Linked DNA regions of Acuticoccus sediminis. The protein of the gene in region 1 interacts with the protein of each later gene in a pairwise test. Links are inferred from orthologs where the notes say so. Each region holds a gene or a part of one and is shown in the gene's direction. Other genes may lie near its edges.

The links.
Region 2: the proteins of grpE (region 1) and DLJ53_RS32820 interact in binary tests that used the Escherichia coli proteins (3 or more experiments, as listed by UniProt). The link is inferred for Acuticoccus sediminis from one-to-one orthologs.
Region 3: the proteins of grpE (region 1) and groL interact in binary tests that used the Escherichia coli proteins (3 or more experiments, as listed by UniProt). The link is inferred for Acuticoccus sediminis from one-to-one orthologs.

Annotation. Positions count from the first base shown.
Region 1 is NZ_QHHQ01000001.1:1,047,626-1,053,650, reverse strand. Bases 1-2,756 are described here. They hold grpE (nucleotide exchange factor GrpE), read left to right. Parts: upstream 1-931; coding sequence 932-1,582; downstream 1,583-2,756. Other genes in these bases: DLJ53_RS04475 (capsular biosynthesis protein), read left to right, coding at 1,726-2,756; trxA (thioredoxin TrxA), read left to right, coding at 602-922; addA (double-strand break repair helicase AddA), read left to right, coding at 1-544. Also shown: more of DLJ53_RS04475, read left to right, coding at 2,757-2,850; DLJ53_RS04470 (adenosine kinase), read left to right, coding at 3,024-4,022; DLJ53_RS04465 (TraB/GumN family protein), read left to right, coding at 4,054-5,112; DLJ53_RS04460 (DUF2244 domain-containing protein), read right to left, coding at 5,137-5,613; DLJ53_RS04455 (ABC transporter permease), read left to right, coding at 5,870-6,025. UniProt on the Escherichia coli protein: Participates actively in the response to hyperosmotic and heat shock by preventing the aggregation of stress-denatured proteins, in association with DnaK and GrpE. It is the nucleotide exchange factor for DnaK and may function as a thermosensor.
Region 2 is NZ_QHHQ01000014.1:25,959-32,016, reverse strand. The notes cover bases 1,370-4,158. They hold DLJ53_RS32820 (Nramp family divalent metal transporter), read left to right. Parts: upstream 1,370-2,000; coding sequence 2,001-3,317; downstream 3,318-4,158. Other genes in these bases: DLJ53_RS32810 (SCO family protein), read right to left, coding at 3,896-4,158; lspA (signal peptidase II), read right to left, coding at 3,367-3,870; mntR (manganese-binding transcriptional regulator MntR), read right to left, coding at 1,404-1,841. Outside these bases: DLJ53_RS32830 (heavy metal translocating P-type ATPase), read right to left, coding at 1-1,227; more of DLJ53_RS32810, read right to left, coding at 4,159-4,474; DLJ53_RS32805 (copper chaperone PCu(A)C), read right to left, coding at 4,519-5,010; DLJ53_RS32800 (DsbA family protein), read right to left, coding at 5,013-5,675; DLJ53_RS32795 (disulfide bond formation protein B), read right to left, coding at 5,672-6,058. UniProt on the Escherichia coli protein: H(+)-stimulated, divalent metal cation uptake system. Involved in manganese and iron uptake. Can also transport cadmium, cobalt, zinc and to a lesser extent nickel and copper. Involved in response to reactive oxygen.
Region 3 is NZ_QHHQ01000001.1:1,665,655-1,671,905, reverse strand. The notes cover bases 3,270-6,251. They hold groL (chaperonin GroEL), read left to right. Parts: upstream 3,270-3,929; coding sequence 3,930-5,573; downstream 5,574-6,251. Other genes in these bases: DLJ53_RS07285 (class I SAM-dependent methyltransferase), read left to right, coding at 5,797-6,251; groES (co-chaperone GroES), read left to right, coding at 3,585-3,890; DLJ53_RS07300 (methyl-accepting chemotaxis protein), read right to left, coding at 3,270-3,305. Outside these bases: DLJ53_RS07310 (sensor histidine kinase), read left to right, coding at 1-233; DLJ53_RS07305 (response regulator), read left to right, coding at 230-655; more of DLJ53_RS07300, read right to left, coding at 1,683-3,269.

The DNA of each region.
Region 1 (6,025 bases):
CTCGGACGGCGAGCACCTCACGGCCGTCGGCATCCCGGTGATCGAGCGCCGCCCCCTGGACGCCGTCGCATTCGGCACGATCATGCACCTCCTGCTCGAGCGCGACGAACCGGTCGACGCCATGGCGGCGCGCGTCGCCCGGGCGCACCCCGCGCTCCCTCCGGAGGAGACGGTTGCGATCGCGCGGGAGGCCGAGGCCGTCCTGGCTCTCCCCGGCCTTGCCGGACCGGCCCGGCGCGAGGTCGACGTGATGGGCGACATCCTCGTCGACGGGGTCGCCCGGCGGGCGAGCGGGCGCATCGACCGCCTCCAGTTGTCCCCCGGCCGCGTCGTGATTGTGGATTACAAGACCGACCGCATCGTGCCGCGCCGCGCGGCGGAGGCGCCGGAGGCCTACCGCCGTCAGCTCGCCATCTACCGGGCGTTGGTGCGGCAGATGCTTCCCGGAACGACCGTCGGAACGGCGATTGTGTGGACCGCAAACGCCACAATGATGGAAATGGATGGGGTGCTGCCCGCCATTGGCATGACGACCGCTGCTTGACGCTCCCCCACCCTATCCATACGTAGGCTTCACACTTCAGCGATAGTAAGGTGAGTGATGTCCTCCACAACGGTCACGGACGCGACCTTCGACAGCGATGTCATCAAGGCCGACGAACCCGTCGTCGTCGACTTCTGGGCCGAGTGGTGCGGCCCCTGCAAAATGATCTCCCCGGCGCTCGAAGAAATCGCCGCCGAGATGGATGGCAAAGTCAAAATCGCCAAGATGAACGTGGACGAGAACCAGGACACCGTCATGAAGTACGGCATCCGCTCGATCCCCACGCTCATCATGTTCAAGAACGGCGAGCCGACGGCCACGCAAGTGGGCGCTGCCCCGAAGGGCAAGCTCGTCGACTGGATCAAGTCCTCTATCTAAGGACCGTCAATGTCTGACGAGACGAACAAGAATCGGCACGAGGGGGACACCCTCGTGCCCGACGCCGCCGAGATCATGGGCGCGGGCGAGGCGGCGGAGTCCGCCGCTCCCGCTTCCGACGCGGACACGGCGCTCGCCGAGGCCCGCGCCGAGGTGGAGGACATGCGCAACCAGATGCTGCGTGCCCTCGCCGAGGCCGAGAACGTGCGCCGCCGCGCCCAGCGCGACGTGAGCGACGCACGACAGTATGCCGTGACGAGCTTCGCCCGCGATCTCCTCAACGTCGCCGACAACTTCGCCCGCGCGATGGACACGGTGAAGCATGCCGACCTCGAATCCCTGCCGCCCGAGGTGAAGGGGATGGTCGAAGGCATCCAGATGACCGAGCGCGAGCTGAAGTCCGTCTTCGAGCGGCACGGCATCAAGAGCCTCGACCCGACCGGGCAGAAGTTCGACCCGAACCTCCACCAGGCGATGTTCGAGCTCGAGAATCCCGACGTCGCGTCCGGCACGGTGATCCAGACCGTGCAGGTCGGCTCGGTGATCGGCGATCGCGTCCTGCGCCCCGCCATGGTGGGCGTGTCGAAGGGCGGTCCCAAGCCCGGCCAGCCGAAGGCCGAAGGCGAGGGCGACGCCGGGGCGACCGGAGACGCGGCCTGACAGGACCCAGGGTCCTTCTTCTTCAGGGGCCGCTCTCTCCGCTCTACCGCCAGATCGCCCGCCATCTGACCGATGGGGGCGCCACGGTCCACCGGATCAACCTGTGCCCCGGTGACAGGGCCGCCTGGGGCCTCGCCCCGGCGGTGGCCTTTCGCGGGCGGCTGGCCGACTGGCCGGCGTTCGTCGGCGCCTTCATGGAGCGCCACGCCATCACCGCCGTCCTGATGCACTCGGAGCAGCGCCCGTACCATCACGAGGCCGCGGCCGAGGCGCGGCGGCGGGGCATCGACGTCATCGTCACCGAACTCGGCTACCTTCGGCCGGACTGGATGACGATCGAGAAGTACGGCAACTCGGTCGATTCGCTGTTCCCCACCGATCCGGACACCATCCGCGCCCTCGCCGCCGGCGTGCCGGACGTCGACACGGCCGTCCGCTACCCGCGCGAGGCCGGCCTCGAGACCGTCGACGACCTGAAGACGAACCTCGCCAACGTCTTCCTCTGGTTCACCTATCCGCACTACCGCCAGCACGGGCTCTACCACCCGTTCGTCGCCTACGCGCGGTTCCTGTGGCGCGAGGGCCAGCTCTCTCGCCGCAACGCCGCCGCCCGGGCGGTGCGCGACCGTCTCGCCGCGCCCTTCTTCCTCTTCGCGATGCAGACGGACACGGACTTCCAGATCCGCACGAACTCCCAGTACGCGGACACGACCGAGGCGCTGACGGAGGTCTTCGCCTCCTTTGCGGCCCACGCCCCGGCGGGGACGCGCCTCGTCGTCAAGAAGCACCCCGGCGACCTCGGGCCGGTCCACTGGGCGGAGCGTGTGCCGCAACTCGCCGCCGCCGCCGGAATCGCCGGGCGCGTTGCGTTCGTGGACGGCCTGCCGATGTCGGAATGGACGCACGACGCGGCCGGTCTCGTGACGATCAACTCGTCCGCCGGCCTCGACGGTCTCGCCGCCGGCATCCCGACGATCACCCTGTCGCCGGCGATCTACGACGTCCCCGGCCTGACGGCGCAGCAGCCGCTCGACGCCTTCTGGACCGCGCCGCAGGTACCGGACCCGGCTCTCTTCGCCGCCTACCGCAAGGCGCTCGCCGCCAGCATCCAGGTGCGCGGGACGATCTATTCGCGCGCCGGCACCCGCGCCGCCGCCGAGGCGATGGCGAACCGCATCCTCACCGGCACCGTCAACGCCCCCGACCCCGCCGACCGGACGCCGCCGCGCTACGCGCGGGCGGGCGCCCTCGGCATCCGCCCTCGCTAGGTCGACCGTGCCAGGACGACGGTGCCCGCGCGACCGGTTTTCCGGCACGAACGGCCCCGATCGGAGGCCTGTTTTGCGATTTTGGCCGGCGCGGCAGCATTTTTGCCGACACCGTCCGAGGTTGACCGGACCGGCGGAGCATGGTTCGCCGTGTTCTCCAATTGGAGATTTGAATGACAGACGTACGCTTTGACGTTCTCGGCATCGGGAACGCCATCTTCGACATCTTGGGCCACGTTCACGACGACGCGCTGGAGCGTCTCGGCGTCGCCAAGGGCTCCATGCGCCTCGTGAACGAGGAGGAAGCCCGCGCGGTGGACGACCAGCTCACCGACTCGGTGCGCGTCTCCGGCGGCTCGGCGGGCAACACGGTGGCGGGCGTCGCCTCCCTCGGCGGACGCGCGGCCTTCATCGGCAAGGTGGCCGACGATGCGAACGGCGAAGCCTACGTCCACGACATGCGCCACGCGGGCGTCGCCTTCACGACCCCGCCGCTGATCGGCGGCGCGCCGACGGCGACCTCCACCATCCTGGTGACGCCGGACGGCGAGCGCACCATGAACACCTTCCTCGGCGCCAGCCAGGAGCTGACCGAGGCGGACATCGTCGACGGCCTCGTCGAGGCGGCGGCGATCACCTTCCTCGAAGGCTACCTCTTCGACCCGCCGGCCGCGATGGCCGCCTTCTACCTCGCCGCCAAGCGGGCCACCGCCGCCGGCAAGATCGCCGCGATCACGCTGTCCGACTCGTTCTGCGTCGAAAGGCACCGCGACGACTTCATGACGATCCTGTCGGGCGGCACCATCGGCCTCTGCTTCGCCAATGCCTCCGAGGTGAAGTCCCTCTTCCAGACCGACGACTTCGACGCCGCCGCCGCCAGGCTCGGCGAGCTGGTGCCGACCGCCGTCGTCACGATGAGCGAGAAGGGCGCGCGCGTCATCACGGGCGGCGAGGCGATCGACGTCCCGGCCGGGAAGACCAAGGTCGTCGACCTCACAGGCGCAGGCGACCTCTTCGCCGGCGGCTACATGTTGGGTCACGCCCGCGGCCTCGCCCCGGCGGAATGCGCCCGTCTCGGCGCCCTCTGCGCCGCCGAGGTGATCTCGCACTTCGGCGCCCGCCCGCAGACGACGCTCGCCGACCTTGCCAAAGACGCAGGCTTCACGTTCTGATCGGACGTCGCGCCGATCTCGCGAGGTTTTGATGAAGTTCGCGCATTGGGCCGTCGCCGCCATCTGGCTGGCGGCGGCCGGCGGTGCCGAAGCCGAATGCGGCCCGCCCCCCGCGTCCGATGCCACGCTGCTCGCCAGCCCCGAGGCCGTCGAGGCGATCGCCGAGGCGAAACGCTCGATGCCGAACGCCGAGGGCCGGCTTTGGCGCGTCGAGACCGATCCGCCGTCCTACCTCGTCGGCACCTTCCACGTGGCGGCGGGCGGGATCGAGGAGCCGGGGCCGGAGCTTGCCGCGCTGGTGGCCGGCGCATCGGGCCTCTACCTCGAGCTCGAGGGCGAGTCGGTCGAGGGCGAGGTGGCGCGGTGGGGCGCCGATCCGAAGAACCTCTTCCGCACCGACGGCAGCCGCTTCACCGACGGCATGAGCGAGGCCGAGCGCGCCCACGCGGCCGACGTCCTCATGGGCTACGGCATGCCGATCGCCGTCGCCGAGCAGCTCCGCCCGCTGATGCTGCTCTCGCTGCTGAGCGTCCCCCCCTGCGCGCTGGACCAGTTCGACGGCCCGGGCCTCGACGACAACCTCGAGGAGATCGCCGAGGACGCCGGCATCGAGGTGAAGGCGCTGGAGACGGTGGAGGAGCAGATCTCCGCGCTCGACGGTCCGCCCGAGGAGATGGACCCGATCCTGCGGATGACCCTCTCCCAGGACCTCGACGACAGCGCGCTCTGGTATCTCAACCTCGCGCTCTACCGCACGCGCCACATCGGCGCGATGTGGGCCCTCGGCGCCGCGGACATGGACGAGCTCGTCGGCCCCGAGGAGGCCTCCAAGATCGAGGCGATGTTCTGGGAGCGCCTCGTCGCGGGCCGCAACCGGGTGATGGCGCGGCGGTTGCTGCCGGGCCTGCGCGAGGGCGGCAAGGTCGTCGCGGTCGGCGCCCTCCACCTGCCCGGCGAGGACGGCCTCGTCGAGCTGGTGCGCGCCGCCGGCCTGACCGTCAGCCGCGTCGAGGGCGACGCCCACCGCGCGGGTGAGATGCCCGCCAAGACCGGATCGCAGCTCCGACTGATGCCCGAGCCGGCGCAATAGACCGGCGCCGCGGCGGCGACGGCGTCAGCGGCTGAGCCGGTTTCGGGCGATGGCCGCGTCGAGCGCGTCGGCGAAGGACGCGCGGTCGGCCGGGTTCAGGAAGGCGCCGATCACCGTCGCGCGGCCATGGGAGCCGATCTGCAGGTGCACCACGTCCTCGTCGCGGCGCACGACCTTCAGCCGCGCCCATGCGGTCTGGAAGCGATGCTCGACGATGCGCCCGGCCGGCGACACCTTGCGCACCAGCACCTCGGCCGGCGTGACGCTGACTTCCTCGAACTGGCGGCCGGAACGGTAGGAGAGGCGGAAGGCGCCCCAGACGAGCGCGATGTCGGCGACCGCGAACACCGCGACGGGCCAGGCGCCGATCGCCATCGTTCGCAGCGCGGCGAAGCCCATCGTGCCGACGACGATGGCCATCATGACGAGATAGCCACGACGTGTCAGCGAACGATGCGGGAAGAGAACCGCGTGAAAGGATTCAGCATCGGCGATCGACATCGGGTCACTATAGCGCTGCAATCCGTTGCCGACGATGGCCCTTCGTCACAGACGGGGCCCACCGGAGCGGCCGCGCCGGCGGGAGCGCGCCCGGGGCCAAGACCCGTGTACACGCCCGGGGCACATGGCCTAGGTTCGGCCCCGACATCGGGGCGGCGGAACGGACGGCGATTGAGCGAATGCGAGACGCGGCAGCGCACCCCCACCGGCCGTGCCGTCCCGGACGGCCTCTGGCCACGGCCCGGCTGAACGGCGCGTGACCCCGTCGGCCGCGGCGGGCCTCGCCGTCAAGCTCGTCATCGCCGTTCCGGTCGTTGCCGGACTCGCGGGCGTGACGGTGCCGGCTTTCGGTTACCTGCCCGCGATCGGGGCCGACAGCGTGGACCTTGCCGCCTTCGCCGCGTTCGCGGGA
Region 2 (6,058 bases), on another replicon or contig:
TAGAAGCACCAGCGCGTTGTAGAACCAGGTCACCCATGCCTCGCCGAAGAGTAGCGGGGGCAGGACCGCCAAAAGGACCGCGAGAGCCAAAACCGCCGGCGTGTAGACGCGCGCGAACTTCGCCACCCACTGCTCCACCGGCGCGCGGCGCGCCTGGGCGTCACCGACCATGCGGATGATCTTGGACAGCATCGTGTCCGATGCCGCTTTGGTCGCGCGTACCGTGAGGCTTCCCTCGCCATTGATGGTGCCGGCGTAGACCTCGTCGCCCGGCTCCTTGGGAATGAGAGCGCTCTCGCCGGTGATCGGTGACTGATCGACCGCACCGGCGCCCGCCGTCACCTCGCCGTCGAGCGGAATGCGGTCGCCGCCGCGCACCACGAACTGGTCTCCGATACGCACGTCCTCTGCGGGAACCGTTGCCTCGCTGCCGTCGGGCCGGATCACCCGTACGGTCGGCGGGGCTAAATCGAGGAGGGCCGCGACTGCACGGCGCGCCCGTCCCACGCTCCAACTCTCCAGGTAGAGGGACAGGCAGAAAAAGAAGGCGACCGTCGCCGCCTCGAAGAATTCGCCGAGCCCGATAGCGCCGGCGATCGCGACGACCATGAGGAGGTTCATGTCGGGAGAAAGCCGCCGCGCCGACGACCAGGCTTTCGGGGCGACGAGCCAGACACCGAACAGGATTGCGAGCGCGAATAGTCCGGCCTCGGGGACCGGCATCGGCTCTTCCCCATGTCCGGCAAAGAGACTGAGCGCCCCCGAGAGGCCAGTCTCCAATATGTGCCAGAGCAAGCCAGCGCTCCAGAATACGCCACTCAGCAACGTGAACTGCCGTTGACGACCGAGATGAGCCACTTGGTCCGCGGCAGCGCTGTCGTCGTCCCAAAGCTCGGCGCTCATCCCGGTCTCGGCAACGATCTCAACGATACGATCGTCCGGAACCGACCGTGCTCCTTCCAAGATGATCATCCGGCCGTTCAGCACGTCGAAGGCCAGATGGTCGGTGCCGCCGACCTCGGGGCCAACCGCCTTGTTCAGGATGGCGACTTCCTCGGCGCAATCTAGTCCGCTGACGCGAAAGCTTCGACCCGCGCCTGTCGACGATGAGGATGCTATCGGGACGCTGCACGTGGTTCCGTCGCCACAACAGCCGACCTCTTTCTGATCACGATGCGGGTGATCATGGACGTGACCATGATCATGGCGATGGGTGCAATCGGACATCTGTAGGTCCTAGCTGGCTGACTGGTTGAGCCCACAAGGTAATTCCTACAGCGACTTGAGCTTCAAGAGCCCACCGTGAGAAACCGCCGGCACGCGGCGTCTCGGCAGTTCATGCTTGGCGAGTCACTAAAATGCCTCTGGGAGACTTAGCCACTGGGATGAGTTTCGTCGGCAGCTTATCGTGCAACGAATGCTTCGAATGCCGCCAGGGTCCGACTGGAAACGTGGTGCTCGATCCCTTCGGCATCGGCTTCGGCAATGTCCCTCGGCACGCCTACGGCGATGAGTAGGGCCACCACGGTGCGATGTCGAGTGCGCACATAGTCAGCCAACTCTGACCCTTTCGGTGTGAGGAATACGCCTCGATAGGGCTTCGAGGTGGCAAATCCTTCTCGCTTGAGTCGGGTCACCGCCTTGGTGGCTGTCGGTTGCGCCACTCCCATGCGTTCCGCGATATCGGCGACCCTCGCCTCTCCATGAGTCGCAATGAGATCCCCGATCATCTCAACGTAATCCTCTAGGACGGCTTTGGCCTGGGCCGCACGCGCACGGGCAAAACGGCTGGCCTCCTCCGAAGGAGGTGCTTCCAGTGCCTCAGTGTTCGCTTCGTCCATAGCTGCACTTCCAGATCGAGGTCCGGCAGAGATTCAATCGCAGCGGTACCATACCGAGTAGGAGATCCATAAGATAGCCGAGGCTTAATTTCATTCCCGACGCATGCGAATCTGGTTGGCGAAAATAGCCTATTGCAGGAAGTATAGCATAGGCTATAAATGGTATGTCGCAAAACTCGGAGTGCCGCGTTGATCAGCACAGAACGCACTCGCTCGGGAATGTCCGCCGTCCTATCCGGCCAACGCCGCGGTCTTTCGGGCAAGCTTCTTTTTGCGGGTCCGGCCGTGATCGCTTCCATCGCCTACATGGACCCCGGCAACTATGCGACGAACATTCAGGCGGGATCGGGCTACGGCTACCAGCTCCTGTGGGTGGTGCTGCTCGCCAATCTCATCGCGATGCTGTTTCAGGCGCTGTCGGCCCGGCTCGGCATCGTGACGGGCAAGAACCTTGCTGAGATGTCGCGCGATCAGTTTCCCAAGCCCGTTGTCTGGGTCATGTGGTGCGTCAGTGAAGTCGCGGCCATGGCGACTGATCTCGCCGAGTTCCTGGGGGGGGCGATCGGCCTGTCGCTGATCTTCAGCCTACCACTGATCTGGGGTATGGTCGCAACCGCCATCGTCACCTATGGCATTCTGATCTTCGAGCGGCACGGCTTCCGGCCGATGGAGCTGATCATCGGGACGATGGTCGCCATCATCGGGCTCTGTTACCTCATCCAACTCTCGATCGCGCCGGTCGACTGGAGTGCTGCGGCGGCTGGTCTGGTGACGCCGACCCTGCCTGACGCCGCCGCCCTAACCATCGCGGTGGGGATCATCGGCGCAACGGTGATGCCGCACGCGATCTATTTGCATTCCGGTCTGACCCAGACCCGCGCCCTGATCCGCAATGAAGAGGATCGCGGCAAGGTGCTCCGCTATTCCAATATCGAGGTGATGATCGCGCTGGCCATCGCTGGCATGGTGAACATGGCGATGGTGATGATGGCGGCGAGCGCCTTTCACCAGGGCCACAGCGATGTCGCCGAGATCGAAACGGCCTACCGGACACTGACCCCGCTGCTGGGTGCCGCGGCGGCGTCGGTGTTTCTGGTCTCGCTGGTCACCTCGGGGATATCGAGCTCGGTGGTCGGGACAATGGCGGGGCAGCTTATCATGCAGGGGTTCCTGCATGTACGAGTGCCGATCTGGCTGCGCCGACTCGTGACCATGGTACCCGCCTTTGGCGTGGTCGCGCTGGGCTACAACGCGACCGAAGCGCTGGTGCTGTCACAGGTGGTGCTGTCGATTGCCTTGCCGGTGCCCATGGTTGCGCTGATCGTCTTCACATCACGTCGCGATCTCATGGGGCCATATGCGGCGGGGCCGATGACCCGCATGCTCGCTTATGCCGGTGCAACCATGGTGCTGGGGCTAAATTTCGTTCTGCTCGCCGACACCTTCGGCGTTCCGATCCCCCTGTTCAGGGACTGATATTGGCAAGACTAAATCGAGCACACCAAATGCAATGCGGCGGACTAAATTATCGCGTGGCCTCTTTGCGTTTAAAGAAAATTTCTCCAAAAGAGAGAATTATGGCTCCTGTCACGATGGAGACGTCGGCCATATTAAACGAAGGCCAATGGAATTGTCCTACGTATACATCAATAAAATCCGTGACCCGGCCGTGGCGAATTCGATCAATAATATTTCCTAGCGCACCACCAATAATCATTCCGCAAGATATGTTATGGTGCAAGTCATTATTTTTGTATATAATTATGACAAGAATGCAACAAATTAATATTCCAAAAATTATCAAGACGAGATGTGGGGCAAATCCAAATAACCCAAAACTTACCCCCGCATTTTGTATGAAAACGAAATTCAATCCTGGAAAGATGGGCATGCCGCCTCGGAGAATTTCGGCTTGGGCGGTCACCAATAACTTGCTGCCCTGATCAATGAATAACACAATAATGGCGACTAAAAATCCGCTCTGCAGAGACGTTACTTTGTACTTTTTTGCTTTAATATGGAGAGGCATGCGTACTTCGCGCGTCCGGGGCGCATCAACTCGCATCGCTTTGGGTATCTATCGCGCGTAATATTTTTGGCACGGCAAACTCCCTCGACTCATGATAATCTATATTGCTGATGTAGCGTCCACCGGCATCAAACAAGAAAACACTCGCTGTATGGTTCATGGTATAGGCGTCGCCATCCCTGGAAACCTTTTCGTATGAAACGCGAAAGTCCCTTGCGGCACGAGAAATTTCCGCCGCAGATCCCGTCCAACCTCGGATCTGCGCGTGAAAATATTTTATATACTGAGACAGCACTTCGACGGTATCGCGCGCCGGATCGACGGTGATAAAGATCACGTTTAACTGCGCCGCCACCTCACCCAGCGCATCAAGCCACGATGTGATATCCGACAACGTCGTTGGGCAGACGTCTGGACAATAGGTGAAGCCAAAAAACACCATTGTCGGCCGCCCGACGAGCGATTGGGGACCTACGCTCTGGCCCTCGTGATCAACAAGTTTGAAGGTCATTTCGGCAAGAGGGAGCGGAAATGGTCCAGGAGATGAAGGAGTGGGCGGTCCGTCCACCTGCCACCATCCAGCGAACAGCGTCAGGGCCGTCAAGGCGACAGTCGCAGAGCCATACCTCAGGATGTGCCGGCGCCGCATCAATCGCGAGGACCTCGCGCTGCTATGCCACGAGCCACGACTTCGACCGTTACCTCGCCGCCCTCGGCAAATTTCAGCGTTAGTTTAAAGCGATCGCCTTTGTTTATAGGCGCCTGCAAGTTCATAAGCATCGCGTGGAGGCCGCCCGGAGCAAGTGTCAAAATCGTGCCAGGTGCAATAGTTAGGTCACCGGCCGGCTCCATGGAGCTGACGCCCTGCTCGTTCGTTGCGGTGCGGTGCACCTCTGCTCTCATCGCAATTGACGAGGTCAGCCCGATCAGGGTGACGGGCGTCTCGCCGGCATTGCGGATCGTCATATAGGCGACGCCTGGCCGGTTGGTTCCAATCGAGGCGCGCGACCAGGCGTCTTCGACGAACACATCGTCCGATGCTGCGAATGCCGTGCTGGACAGGGCGAGCAACAGCGCGATTGCGGCGAATCCAGCTGTCCGCATGCCTCGGAGTATTTCTACTTTGGATAGTTTGAACATCACTACGAGCCGCCTGATGCTTTAATTTCCTTTGCCACCAACGCTCGAAGCTCGTCCTCTCCGAAAGGATCGAGACGGATTCCGTTCACGAAGAAGGTTGGAGTTCCCTTGACCCCCATCGCCTCAACATCAGCACGATCTTGGTTGATGATCCCGGTTGTGCCTGGGAACAGCATCTGAGAGCGGGCCTGTTCGACATTCAGACCGGCGGCTGCTGCGATCTGAAGGAGTTCGTCTGTGGCTTCTGCCCCATGGGTTGCCCATCTCGGCTGCTCTCGGAGGATCGCTTCAAGGACAGGCTCAAAGGCATTTTGCATCCGCGCAGCTTCGAGAACGCGGATTGCCTCCTCCGAGGCCCCGCGGTGGAACGGCGTATAGCGGAGAACCAGCCGAACGCTGCCCCCCTCTTTCGTCATGATGTCCTTCACGATTGGATAGAACGCGCGACAAGCTTCACAAGCTGGATCAAAGAACTCGACGATAGTGACAGGGGCATCTTGTGGACCGAGACTCGGAGAGTGGGACCGGATAAGCCCTTCAGCCAACTTCGGCGGCACGCTGGTCAGTTTGGAAACAGGCTCGGGACGCATGTTGTACCAGGTGGCGCCGGTGAAAGTGGCACCTGCGAGAACGAGGACAGAAAGGATCAATAGTTTCCGAATCATGCGGAAGCTTCCCTCAAGGAGATCGCGGACAAAGCGCCAATCAAAGCGAACGCCAGAAGGGACAGGGCCGGAATGGGCAGGCCGAGAACGAGCTGATCGGCATCGGTGCACGAAGGTCCGGTGGCTTCACAAGGCTGGATCTTTTCCGGAAGGAAGCCGAAATACAGTCCGACATGCCAAAGTGCGATCGCACCACCCATGAGCGCGAGAAGGACACCGTAGCGACCGACCGTCCGATCCCGAGTCCATAGACCGAGCCCAAGAACAATGGCGAGCGGAAACATGAAGGCGCGCTGAAACCAGCACAGGACGCAGGGCTGTTGTCCCATCACCTCGCCGACAAAGAGGACCGCGAGGGACGCGAACAAAGCCATGAGCCATGC
Region 3 (6,251 bases), 610 kb from region 1 along the record:
CGTGGGAAGAGCATTCGCCCGCCTTCACGCCGGCCGGAACCGCGTCGCAGCGCCGGGGCTTCGGCTCCGACCTTATCGAGATGTCGACCGCGCAGATGGGGGCGATCCTGACCCGGGGCGAGGGTCCGTCGGGAATCCGGCTCACCCTGACCTTCGAGGCCGGACTGCTGCCGCAGCCCATGGCCCCGAGCACGTTCCATACATCCTCAACCGCCAGGAGCCCTATGCAATGATCGCATCGCCGTTCGAGGAAACCCCCACACCACGCCCCATGCGGGTCCGCCGGGCGCGGGTCCTGCTGGTGGAGGACGAGGCGCTGATCGCGCTCACCCTCAAGATGATGCTGGAGATTGACATGGGCCTCGAAGTCGTCGGCCCCATCGCCCGGCTCGACGAGGCGATCGAAGCGGCGAAGACCGAGCCGCTGGACCTGGCGCTTCTCGACGTCGCGATCATCGGCGGTGAGGTCTATCCCGTCGCCAACATCCTGCAGGAGCGCAACGTCCCGATTATCTTTCACACGGGCCATGGCCTGAAGGAAGACCTGACGGCCTTCTACCGTTGCTCCGAGGTCTACTCGAAGCCCACCGACGACGCGGTCCTGCGCAACGCGATGACCCGCATGATCGCCGGCCCCGCCGCCGGCACCGGCTGACGGGCGCCCTCCCGGGGTGGTGAGCGGCGCCGGCGGGCTTTGCCTGCCCCCACGCCCTTACGCCGGGCCCCGCCTGAACGTCCGGGACCGCCGGTGCGACGACGCCGCGCCCGCCCGCGCCTGCGCCCGGTCACGCCGGGCTCGCAGCGGCCGAGGTCGCGAAGCCGCCCGTCCCGGTCCGGCGCGCCGCCCCCTGACGAACCGTCGTCGCACTTAAAACTTCCGCGCGAGCCGGGCGGTGTCACGCGACGCGGCCGCTCGTCCGACGCACGGCCACCTATCCCATTCATGACCGGCTGGACCTCCACGGTGACGCGCCCGTTTCGCGGAGGCGTGCAGTGAGCGTCACCTCACGGCCGCCGCTCGTATCGCCACGCCGCTCCGCACGCGGCCCCCGCAGATCGGCGCTCGCCGCCTCGCTTTTCCGCGACGATGACCCGGTGCCGATGATCCGCGATCACCGATTCGACACCCGCGCCGCGTCGCCTCGGGCCAGGTCGGTCGGGGTCGCGGCTGGCATCGTCTCACACGGGAACCACCCGATCTGCCGAGCGGCGACATCCGTCTCGCCGGTCGGGCACCACGTCATGGGGAGATGCAGGGATATAATAGAGAGGGCTGCGGGACCGCCGCCGGGGCAATCAGCCGTTCGCCGTGGGACCGCAGTGGCCGAATTCACCGCATCGACGGGCTGAAGCCCATGCCGCCACCCGGCGACCGAAGCGCGCGACGAAGAGGTGGAGCGGGACCGCGAGGCGGGTATGAGCAGCGGGAACGGAAAGCCCCCGGATCGAACGCCGCAGCGACCCGAACACGGCGGATCGAAACGGTGCCTCTGTGACCGGCGCGGCCGTCCGACTGGGTCCGGGCCGGAGAGCGGGGCCGGGCGTCTCTGGGTGAGTGTGGCGCAGTACGCGGCGGGTCCCGCCCAGCGGCGTAGCTCGCGGCGGCGCCCCGCGTCTTGCGCGGCGGGCCGGCAGGTACGACGTCCCGGCGAGCCGGTCGTCCCTGGAGCGCGACGGACGCCTCAGCCTTTTTCCTTGGCCTGAAGGGCCTTCACCACTTCCTTCGACTGGGCCGACAGGTTGTCGTTGGCCTCGACCACGCGGGCGGCGGCCGAGGACAGGACCTCCGTCGCCGCGAGGTTGTTCGCCGAGAACTCCTCGATTGCGAGGATCGTGCGCGCCGCCGTGTCCGCCCCGCGCGCCGCCTGCTGGGCGTTCGCCGAGATCGCCGCCGTCGCAGACTTCTGCTCCTCGGTCGCCTCGCCGATGCTGGCGAACAGCTTGCCCAGCTCCTCCATCACCGTGGAGACGGACGAGATGCCGTCCGCCACACTGCGGATCTGCGCCTGCAGGGTGCCGATCTGGTGCGAGACCTCGTCGGTCGCCTTGGCCGTCTGCATCGCGAGGTTCTTCACCTCCTGCGCGACGACGGCGAAGCCCTTGCCGATCTCCCCCGCCCTCGCCGCCTCGATGGTCGCGTTGAGCGCCAGGAGATTGGTCTGGTGGGCGATGCCGGCGATCGTCTCGACGACGTCGTTGATCTGCTCGCTGTCGCTGCACAGCCGGTGCGACAGCTCCACCGCGTTGGCGACCTTCGCGTTGGTGTTCGTGACGTGCTGGTTCGCCGCCGCGACACGCTGGCCGATCGACCCCACCAGCACGCCGAGGTCGCCGGCGGCCTGCGCCACGGACTGGACGCTGCTCGTCGCGTCGCTGGTGGCGGAGGATCCCTCGGTCACCTTCCGCTGGATCTGCGCGACCAGCCCTGTCACCGCGCCGAGCTGATCCGTCATCGAGGCGCTGGCCGAGCCGAGCTCGGCGATCGTCTTGGCGACGTTCTCCTCGAAGATCTTCGTGCTGCGGACCTGCGAGGTGATGTTCCGCCAGACCAGCATCGCCCCGACATAGGCGCCGTTGGTGTCGTGGAGCGCCGTGAGGCGAAGGTCGAGGTGCTCGCGGCCGTTGAAGTTCACGTTGGCTGTCCACGGCAGCCGCCGGGGGTCGGACAGGAGGTTCTGGATCGCGCCCGGCTGCTTGTGGAAGATGTCCATCGACTGGCCGACGATGTCGTCCGGCCGGCACGGCAGCTCCTCCGACATGGCGACGAGCGCCGTTCGCGCGGCCGTGTTGCAGAAGTTGATGCGGAAGCCGTTCTGCGGGTCGGCGACCAGCACCGGGACCGGGAACTGCTCGATCATCTGCTCGCGGGCGAAGGCGACCTCGGTCCGCTGACGGACCTTGCCCAGCGCCTCCCACATGCGGCCCACCGCGTCGGTCCCGTTCTCGGCCCGCACGACGAAGTTCGTGTCGGCGTTCGACACCTTCTCCATCGCGAGGGTCAGCGCCCGCATCGGCACGATCGTCCCGCGCAGGATGACGACGGTCGTGGCGACGCAAAGTGCGATCAGTCCCAGCGCGGCCCATAGGATGGTCGCGCCCTGCCCCTCCACCATCGCCGCCAGCGCCGCGCGGCTGGTTCCGGGGTCGCTGATCGCGGCGCCAACGTCCGCACTCATGAAGTAATAGGTGAGGCTGAGCGCCGCGTGCGTCGCGACGACGACGGAAAAGCCCAGCACGACCTTCGGCAGAAGCGCAAGGTTGTTCAGAAACCGGCGGTTCGCCTGGCCGCGTGAATTTTGAGACATCGGTTCATCAGACCCAATCGGATTCCGGACCGTGCGGTAATACGGTATGAGGATTGCCGGATCCTGTCTCCCGCGTGCGGCCGCCGGGCGTTGATCGGGAGCGCCGGAACCTCCATGTAGAGGCCGAAAAAATGTGACGCCCGTCACATTCCCGCGTTGACACCCACGGGACCACATCATATCTCCGCGACAACGCTTGGCACTCACCTCGGTCGAGTGCCAACAGCGGGAAGCACTCAGAGACCGGGCAGTTTCGCCCCTTTTGTCATGAGGACAGATATGAACTTCCGTCCGCTGCACGACCGCGTCGTCGTGCGTCGCATCGAGTCCGACACGAAGACCAAGGGCGGGATCATCATCCCGGACACCGCCAAGGAGAAGCCGCAGGAAGGCGAAGTCGTCGCCGTCGGCCCCGGCGCCCGTAACGAGAAGGGCGAGCTGGTCACGCTCGACGTCAAGGCTGGCGATCGCGTCCTGTTCGGCAAGTGGTCGGGCACCGAAGTGAAGCTCGACGGCGAAGATCTCCTCATCATGAAGGAGAGCGACATCATGGGCGTCGTCGAAGGCGTCTCCGTCTCCGCGTAATCCACCGCGCATCAGACCAGTTTTTCAGGGAGCCCCACAATGGCTGCTAAGGAAGTCAAGTTCTCGGCCGAAGCGCGCAACAAGATGCTGCGCGGTGTCGATATTCTCGCCGATGCCGTGAAGGTGACGCTCGGTCCGAAGGGCCGCAACGTCGTCATCGAGAAGTCCTTCGGTGCCCCGCGCATCACGAAGGACGGCGTGACCGTCGCCAAGGAAATCGAGCTTGAGGACAAGTTCGAGAACATGGGCGCGCAGATGGTCCGCGAGGTCGCCTCGAAGACCAACGACCTCGCCGGTGACGGCACCACCACCGCGACCGTTCTCGCCCAGTCGATCGTCCGCGAAGGCGCCAAGTCGGTTGCCGCCGGCATGAACCCGATGGACCTGAAGCGCGGCATCGACCTCGCCGTCGCCGAGGCCATCAAGGACCTCACCTCCCGCTCGCGCACCATCAACACCTCCGACGAGGTTGCGCAGGTCGGCACGATCTCTGCCAATGGCGACAAGGAAGTCGGCGACATGATCGCCCACGCCATGCAGAAGGTCGGCAACGAGGGTGTCATCACCGTCGAAGAGGCCAAGTCGCTCGAGACCGAGCTCGAGGTCGTCGAGGGCATGCAGTTCGACCGCGGCTACATCTCGCCGTACTTCGTCACCAACGCCGAGAAGATGACGGTCGAGCTCGAGGATCCCTACATCCTCATCTTCGAGAAGAAGCTCTCCAACCTCCAGGCGATGCTTCCGATCCTCGAGGCCGTCGTCCAGTCCGGCCGTCCGCTCCTGATCATCGCCGAGGACGTCGAGGGCGAGGCTCTGGCCACGCTCGTCGTCAACAAGCTCCGCGGTGGCCTGAAGGTCGCGGCCGTCAAGGCTCCGGGCTTCGGTGACCGTCGCAAGGCCATGCTGCAGGACATCGCGATCCTGACCAACGGCCAGGTGATCTCCGAGGACCTCGGCATCAAGCTCGAGAACGTGTCCGTGGACATGCTCGGCCGCGCCAAGAAGGTCACGATCAACAAGGACGAGACCACGATCGTCGACGGCTCGGGCGACGCCGAGGACATCAAGGGTCGCGTTGCTCAGATCAAGCAGCAGATCGAAGAGACCACCTCCGACTACGACCGTGAGAAGCTCCAGGAGCGCCTCGCGAAGCTCGCCGGCGGTGTGGCCGTCATCCGCGTCGGTGGTGCCACCGAGGTCGAGGTGAAGGAGAAGAAGGACCGCGTCGACGACGCCCTCAACGCGACCCGCGCGGCCGTCGAGGAAGGCATCGTCCCGGGCGGTGGTGTTGCGCTCCTGCGCGCCAAGGTCGCCGTCGCGAAGCTCTCCTCCGACAACCCGGACGTCGCGGCCGGCATCAAGATCGTGCTGCGCGCCCTCGAGTCCCCGATCCGCCAGATCGCCGAGAACTCCGGCGTCGAGGGCTCGATCGTGGTCGGCAAGATTCTCGAGAACGACAACTCGGACTTCGGCTTCGACGCCCAGACCGAGGAGTACGGCAACATGATCGAGAAGGGCATCATCGACCCGACGAAGGTGACCCGTTCGGCCCTGCAGGACGCGGCCTCCATCGCCTCCCTGCTCGTGACGACCGAGGCCATGATCGCCGAGGCCCCGAAGAAGGACGGCCCCGCGATGCCGGCCGGCGGCGGCATGGGCGGCATGGGCGGCATGGACTTCTAAGACGTCAACCGAGCCGCCCGTCTCCGGACGGTGGTCGGTCGCCCCAGGGCGCCCGACCGCGCGGCTCCGACGTCTTCGGAGGGACATGGCCCGGCGGCGCGGCGCAGCGCCGCCTGCCAAATTCGGAAAAAGGTCGTGCTCCGCACGGCCTTTTTTTGTGCCCGACCTGTCATTCGACCGCCGTGAGGTGCACGCTAAAGTTCCCGCAAGCAGGGGAACCATCATGCCCGTCGACGCCACGCCCGACCCAAACGCCGAACAGCGCGAGTACTGGAACTCCCCCACCGGCGACAAATGGGTCCGCAATCAGGGTGCGCTCGACACGCTGTTCGTGGAGATCACCGCCGCCCTCCTCGACGCCTCACGGCCGACGCGGACGTCCAGCGTGCTCGACATCGGCTGCGGCGCGGGGGACACCACCATCGCCTTCGCAAAGCGTTCGGGCGCAGTGCTTGGCGTCGACCTCTCGACGAGCCTCCTCGCCCGCTGCAGGGCCCGCATCGAGGCCGCGCGGCTCGCCAACGCCACCGTTATCGAGGCCGACGCGCAGACCCACCCCTTCCCGCCCGACAGCTTCGACCGCGTCGTCTCCCGCTTCGGCGTGATGTTCTTCAACGATCCGGTCGCCGCCTTCACCAATGTGCGCCGGGCGATGGGCGCGGAGGGGCGGATCACCTT